2 regions of the Brachybacterium sp. NPDC056505 genome follow, and region 2 is predicted to be linked to the other one. Evidence: riboswitches for the same ligand, from Rfam matches in the RefSeq annotation. Region 2 holds a riboswitch; the other holds the start of a gene.

Region 1 (3,519 bases), on a different contig from region 2:
ATCAGCTGATCCAGGGCCAGGCGCCGGGTCCCTCCCTCGATCCGGCTGAGCGAGGACGGACTCATCCGGGCGCGCTCCGCCAGATCGCCGAGCGACCATCCGCGCGAGACGCGCAGCGCCCGGATCCGTTTGCGCACGAGGGTCTCGATCGCTCCATCTTCTTGCGTCATGCGCAATAGGGTATGCCTCGTAAGCAACGCCTGCCTAGTGTCGACGTCGTACACGACGATCGGCCCGCCCCGCGGGCAGGAGGAGGCACCCATGGACACCCGAGACATCCCCGCTGCACCTGCAGGCACCAGCACCGGCGACATCTCCCCGGCGCGCGGCGCGGCGGATCCCACCGCGGACGTCGTCGTCATCGGCGGCGGCGCCGCCGGACTGAACGGCGCACTCATGCTCGCCCGTTCCCGCCGGCGCGTGATCGTCGTGGACGCGGGGGACCCGCGCAACGCCCCGGCGGAGGGCGTCCACGGCCTGCTGGGCCGTGAAGGGACGCCGCCCGCCGAGCTCCTGGCGCGAGGGCGCGAAGAGGTCGAGGGTTACGGAGGGACCGTCGTGCGGGGCCGTATCGCCTCGGTGCGGCAGGACTGGAGCGTCGACGGCCTCGAGGGAGGCTTCGACCTCACCCTCGAGGACGGCAGCGCGCTGCGCGCACGCCGCCTGCTCGTCGCGACCGGCGTGCGCGACGAGCTCCCTGCGATCCCGGGGCTCGCCGAGCACTGGGGGAGCGGCGTCGTCCACTGCCCCTACTGCCACGGCTGGGAGGTGCGCGACGAGCCGATCGGGATCCTCGCTTCGGGCCCGATGTCCGCGCACCAGGCGTGGCTGTTCCGCCAGCTCAGCGATGACATCGTCTTCTTCGCCCGCGGCACCGCGCTGGATGCCCGGACCCGGGCGAGGATGTCCGCCCGCGGGATCCGCGTGATCGACGAGGAGGTGGCCGAGGTGATCGCCGGCGACGGTGCGGCCCCCGATGCCGGGGAGCGCGCGTCCCGCATCGCGGGCGTCCGCCTGGCGAGCGGAGAGGTGATCGAGCGCCACGTGCTGGCCGTCGCGACCACGATGACCCCTCGCCTCGACGGTCTCGAGGGCCTGGGGCTGCGTGTCGAGGAGATCCCCGGGATGGGGGCGAAGGTCCCGTCGGCGATGGCCGGGGTGAGCGAGGTCCCCGGCGTCTGGGTCGCGGGGAACATCACCGACCCGACGGCGCAGGTGGGCGCCGCGGCGGCTGGGGTGCGCTCGCCGGAGCGCACATCAATGCGGATCTCGCCGCCGCCGACACCGACGCCGCGCTGCGCTCGCGGACGATGGGCGCGGGCGCCGACGGGAGCCTCTCCCTGCTAGCCTGAGCGGCACCGAGGGGAGTCCCGGCAAGGGGCTGAGAGTCCACTGGTCACGCGATGCGCAGCAGCGCGGGGCGGCGACGGCGTGGAGACCCTGAGCACCTGATCCGGATCATGCCGGCGCAGGGACGGAACCGCTGAGCGCCCTCCCCGCCGGCCTCGTGGAAGAGGCATCGTGAGCACCAGCGACACCCGCCCCAGCGCCCCGAACCCCGACGGACCCGTCAGCGATCGCGTCCCCAACGTCCTCTCGATCGCCGGGACCGATCCGACGGGCGGCGCGGGCATCCACGCCGACCTCAAGTCCTTCGCCGCCCAGGGCGCCTACGGGATGGCCGTGGTGACGGCCGTCGTCGCCCAGAACACGCAGGGGGTGCGCGGCGTCGTTGCGCTCGACCCGGAGTTCGTCGGCGAACAGCTCGACGCGGTCTTCGAGGACGTGCAGGTGGACGCCGTGAAGATCGGCATGGTCGCGAACGCCGCCATCGCGGGGGTCATCGCGGAGCGCCTGCGCCGCCACGGGGCGCGCAGGATCGTCCTGGATCCCGTGATGGTCGCCAAGAGCGGCGACCGCCTCCTGGACGAGGACGCGGTCGACGCTGTGCGCGAGCAGCTCGTGCCGCTGGCCGACGTCCTCACCCCGAACCTGCCCGAGGCTGCGGTGCTGCTGGGGGAGGAGCCCGACTGGAGCGAGGCGGAGATGCGCCGGCGCGCCCACGACCTGCTGGCCCTCGGACCGCGCCTCGTCCTCCTCAAGGGCGGCCACCTCGAGGGGTCGCCCACCAGCACCGATCTGCTGTGCGGGAGCGAGGGCATCGTCGAGCTGCCCGCCCCGCGCATCGAGACGACCAACGACCACGGCACCGGCTGCACGCTCTCGGCGGCGATCGCCGCCCGGCTGCCGCGCATGCCCGTCGAGGACGCCGTGCGCGGCGCCAAGGAGTACCTCCACGGTGCGCTCGCCGCGAGCGACCGGCTCGACGTGGGGCGCGGCCACGGACCGCTGCACCACTTCTTCGCGCTGTGGGAGGGCGAGGGGATCCCGGCGCGCTGACCCCGGCGCCGGCCCGCCCTGCGGACCCGGGCTCACCGGTCCGGCGCCGCCTCGGTCCAGGCCGCGCTGAGCACGCGAGACGCGCGCAGAGGATCGTCGGCCGCGCAGACCGCCGAGACCACCGCGCACCCCGAGGCGCCCGCGCGCCGCAGGGCCGGGACGTCGGCCGTGGTGATCCCGCCGATCGCGACGCTCGGCACCGGGGACGCGGCCGCGAGCAGCGCGAACCCCTCGACGCCGAGGGCCGGCGGATGATCCGCCTTGGTGGCGGTCGCGCGGATCGCGCCGATGCCCACGTGGTCGACGGTGCCCTCCGGCAGCGCGGCCACGGCGTCCAGATGCGCCGACGTGTTCGCGCTGAGCCCGATGACGGCGTCGGGCCCGAGCAGTTCTCGTGCACGGCGCACGTCCTCGTCGCCCTGCCCCAGGTGCACGCCGTCCACGCGTACCCCCTGCTCGCGCGCCGCGACGGCGGCATCCACACGGTCGTTCACCAGCAGCAGCGCGCGGGCGTCGATCACCCGCGCGAGACGCTCCAGCAGGCGCACGTGCGCGGCGAGGTCCGCGTGCTTCTCCCGCAGCTGCACCACGCGCGCACCGCCTTCGACGGCGAGTTCGACCGTGCGCACGATGCCGCGCGCACCGCACAGCGCGGCATCGGTGACGAGGTACAGGCCGAGGTCCTCGCTCGAGGGCCTCATGCGGCCCCGCCGCCGACCTGATCCGTGAGGCTGACGTGCAGGCGCCCGGGCGCGCGGAGCTCGTCCGGGCCGATGGCGGCGAGGGCGTCGAGGAGCCGGGGCGCGAAGGTGCCCGGCCCGTCGGCCCCGGAGGCGGCGCGCTCGGCCGCCGCGGAGTAGGCGGCATGCGCGGCGACGACGGCCTCGAGCGCAGGTGCTCCCTCGCTGCGCACGCCCAGGAAGGCCGCGATCACGGCGCCGAGGGCGCAGCCCCCGCCGGTCATGCGGGTCAGCATCGCACTGCCGCCGGCCACCTCCACGAGGGTGCTCCCGTCGGTGATGAGGTCGCGCTCGCCGGAGACCGCGACCACGGTGTCCTGCGTGCGCGCGAGGCGGGTCGCCGCCGCGACGGCCGCGTCGATCGGGTCGGAGGAGTCGA
Region 2 (3,519 bases):
ACTGCGCACGCGGCGCACGGCGACGGCCCTGGTCAGGTCGACGTCCGCGGGAAGGAGAGGCACCTCGTCGCGCCCCACGGGCTCGATGCCGAGGATCTCGGCGGTCACGTCGCTGCCGGCGGAGGCCATCGACTGCGCCCATCCGCGGTCCTGATCCAGCTGGTGGCCGTCGAAGATGACGAAGGACCCGCGTCCGGTCTCCGTGGCGATCAGCCGCTGGTGCTGCAGCTCGCTCAGCGCCTGGCGGATGGTGCTGCGGGACACCCCGAACTCCTCGGCGAGGCGGTGCTCGCCCTCGAGCTTCGTCCCGGGCTCGTACTCCCCTGCCCGAATGCGGCCGGCGAGCGTGTCGACGATCGACTGCCGCTTGCTCCGCGCAACCTGTGTATACATGTAGCTACATGTACACCATCGAGGACCCGGAGCGCCAGGAGCGTCCGCCCCGGCGCCCCGCCGCCAGCTCAGTCGTGCAGGTGCTTGATGGCGTAGTCCGCCTGCTCGTCCGTGAACTGCTCGCCGTACTCGGAGGTGAGCTGCTCATGGATGTCGTCGTCGGACATGCCGCCGGACTCCTCGTAGAGCTTCGCCTTCTCCAGCGCGTTCTTGTTCCAGTCCGCATCCACGTGGTCGGCCGCGTAGGTGGCGGTCTCCTCGCTGTAGCCCTCGAACACGAGCGTGTCGTGGATGCCCTGCTTCGAGGAGTAGAGCATGTCGGACTGGATCTTCGCGTCGGCGAGCGCGCCGTCCTTGTCGTCGGGGTCGACGTCCGTGCCGGTGTCAGCGGAATCATCCGAGTCCGCGTCGGCAGAGGACTCGTCATCGGGGGTCGCGTCGACGGTGCGATCGGACGGGGTGGCGGAGTCGGTGGGCTCATCCGACGTGTCGTCCGAGGAGGAGGCCGAGACCGTGGTGGGCGCCGGCCCATCGCTGCCGGCGCTGTTCACGAGCACCACGACCACGATGACGACGGCCGCGATCGCGAGCAGCGCGAGGCAGCCACAGCCGCCCAGCACCCACCACAGCGTCTTGGACTTCTTCGGCGGCTCCTGCCCCTGGCCCGCCTGCGGCGCGGCGCCGAACTGCGCGGCCTGAGTGGTGCCGTCGAACGACGCCCCCTGCGCGGGGCCCCCGTACTGCGGGGCCTGCGAGGGGCTGCCGTACGACGACGCGGGGTCCGACGCGCCGAACCCGCCGTTCGCGGATGCGGAGCCGGGGACCCCCGAGTTCGCGGAGCCCGACGTGCCGGGAGTGGGAGGAGTGCTGGTCATCTAGGGATTCCGTTCGGGATCGGGGTGCGTGCGCGGTATCAGACGAGAAGCCGACCGGACACGCGAGGAGGACATGGAGCACTGAGACGAGGAGGCGGCTCCGCGCCGGCGCAAGCGCCCGGGAGGGCGCTGCTGCCGGGGCGCAGTCTACGGACCCGCGGCGGCGTCGGGCGGTGGGACCCGCGCACATCCGCGTTCATCGCCGGAACCGCAGCGTCCGCGCCCGCAGCGGACCGTCGGCCCCTCTCCCGCCCCGTGCTACGGTCGTCGCCGATCCCTCGGGTGCCCGTCGCAACGGGCTGAGATCGGACTGATGCCGTCCGAGTACCGACCGAACCTGCTCCGGGTCATGCCGGCGAAGGAAGAAGGAGAGCGACTGCATGTCTGCACGCCCCGAGAACTACCCCACCCACCGCCTCGGCCACCTCGAGGACCCCGCGCACGGCATCCGCGTGCCGGTCACGAGGATCGCCCAGGACGACTCCCCCACCGGCGCGACGAACCCGCCGCTCGAGGTCTACCGCACCGCCGGCCCCGGCAGCGAGCCGGAGGTGGGCCTGCCCGCGCCGCGCGAGAACTGGATCCGCGATCGCGGCGACGTCGAGGAGTACCAGGGACGGGCCCGTGACCTGGCCGATGACGGCCGCGGGGCGGTGCGCCGCGGCGGGGCGAGCGCCGAGTGGCGCGGCGCGCGTCGATCGCCGGTCCGCTCGGCCGATGGCCGCACCGTCACGCAGATGCACTACGCCCGTCGAGGCGAGATCACCCCCGAGATGCGTTTCGTGGCGCTGCGGGAGGGCTGCGACGTCGAGCTCGTGCGCGAGGAGCTCGCCGCGGGCCGCGCGATCATCCCTGCGAACGTGAACCACCCCGAGGCGGAACCGATGATCATCGGCCGACGCTTCCTGGTGAAGGTCAACGCGAACATCGGGAACTCAGCGGTGACCTCGTCGATCGCCGAGGAGGTCTCCAAGCTCGAGTGGGCCACCCGCTGGGGCGCGGACACCGTCATGGACCTGTCCACCGGGGACGACATCCACACCACTCGCGAGTGGATCCTGCGCAACTCCCCCGTGCCGATCGGCACCGTCCCGATCTACCAGGCCCTCGAGAAGGTGAACGGCGACGCGAACGCGCTCACCTGGGAGATCTTCCGCGACACGGTGATCGAGCAAGCCGAGCAGGGCGTCGACTACATGACGATCCATGCGGGCGTGCTGCTGCGCTACGTGCCGCTGACAGCGAACCGGGTGTCGGGCATCGTCTCGCGCGGCGGCTCGATCCTGGCCGGCTGGTGCCTCGCCAGGCACCGGGAGAACTTCCTCTACGAGCACTTTGACGAGCTGTGCGAGATCTTCGCCCGCTACGACGTCTCCTTCTCGCTCGGCGACGGGCTGCGTCCCGGGTCCCTGGCGGATGCGAACGACGCCGCCCAGTTCGCCGAGCTCGACACCCTCGCCGAGCTCACCCGCCGCGCCTGGCAGCACGACGTGCAGGTGATGGTCGAGGGCCCGGGCCACGTGCCGCTGCATCTGGTGCGCGAGAACGTGGAGCGCCAGCAGGAGCTGTGCGACGGTGCGCCGTTCTACACGCTCGGGCCGCTGGTCACGGACGTCGCCCCTGCGTATGACCACATCACCTCGGCGATCGGGGCGACGGAGATCGCCCGTTACGGCACCGCGATGCTCTGCTACGTGACCCCGAAGGAGCACCTGGGTCTGCCGGACCGCGACGACGTGAAGACGGGCGTGATCACCTACAAGATCGCCGCCCACGCGGCCGATGTCGCCAAGGGCCACCCTGGGGCCCGCTCACGGGACGACGCCCTGTCGAAGGCGCGCTTCGAGTTCCGCTGGCGGGACCAGTTCGGCCTCTCTCTGGACCCGCAGCTGGCCGAGGAGTACCACGACGAGACGCTGCCGGCCGAGCCCGCGAAGACCGCGCACTTCTGCTCGATGTGCGGGCCGAAGTTCTGCTCGATGAAGATCTCGCAGGACATCCGCGACGAGTTCGGCGGCGAGGCCGCCCAGCAGGAGATCGCCGCCGCCGGCATGGCCGAGAAGTCCCGCGAGTTCCGCGAGCGCGGCGGGACCGTGTACCTGCCGCAGCCGGGGGTCGGGGTGCCGGTGGGTGAGTGAGGGCGGGTGGTGCGTGTGCGCTGCGGCCTGGGGCCGACGGGCCGACGGGCCGACGGGCCGACGGGCCGACGATCAAGCGCATGCGCACCGCACCCCTCACCCCCGCCGTGGGG

Evidence for each region. Region 2 has a riboswitch for thiamine pyrophosphate ahead of thiC (phosphomethylpyrimidine synthase ThiC). Riboswitches for the same ligand answer to the same signal wherever they lie in the genome.
Region 1: another riboswitch for thiamine pyrophosphate. It lies ahead of thiD (bifunctional hydroxymethylpyrimidine kinase/phosphomethylpyrimidine kinase); the one in region 2 lies ahead of thiC (phosphomethylpyrimidine synthase ThiC).

Annotation. Positions count from the first base shown of each region.
Region 1 is NZ_JBHTSV010000039.1:11,329-14,847, forward strand. It holds gene ACFQ53_RS15150 (helix-turn-helix domain-containing protein) at 1-170, opposite strand, end outside; gene ACFQ53_RS15155 (NAD(P)/FAD-dependent oxidoreductase) at 262-1,347, shown strand; TPP riboswitch at 1,359-1,478, shown strand; gene thiD (bifunctional hydroxymethylpyrimidine kinase/phosphomethylpyrimidine kinase) at 1,522-2,400, shown strand; gene thiE (thiamine phosphate synthase) at 2,433-3,101, opposite strand; gene thiM (hydroxyethylthiazole kinase) at 3,098-3,519, opposite strand, start outside.
Region 2 is NZ_JBHTSV010000001.1:289,299-292,817, reverse strand. It holds gene ACFQ53_RS01355 (GntR family transcriptional regulator) at 1-393, opposite strand, end outside; gene ACFQ53_RS01350 (Ltp family lipoprotein) at 462-1,268, opposite strand; TPP riboswitch at 1,537-1,651, shown strand; gene thiC (phosphomethylpyrimidine synthase ThiC) at 1,649-3,406, shown strand.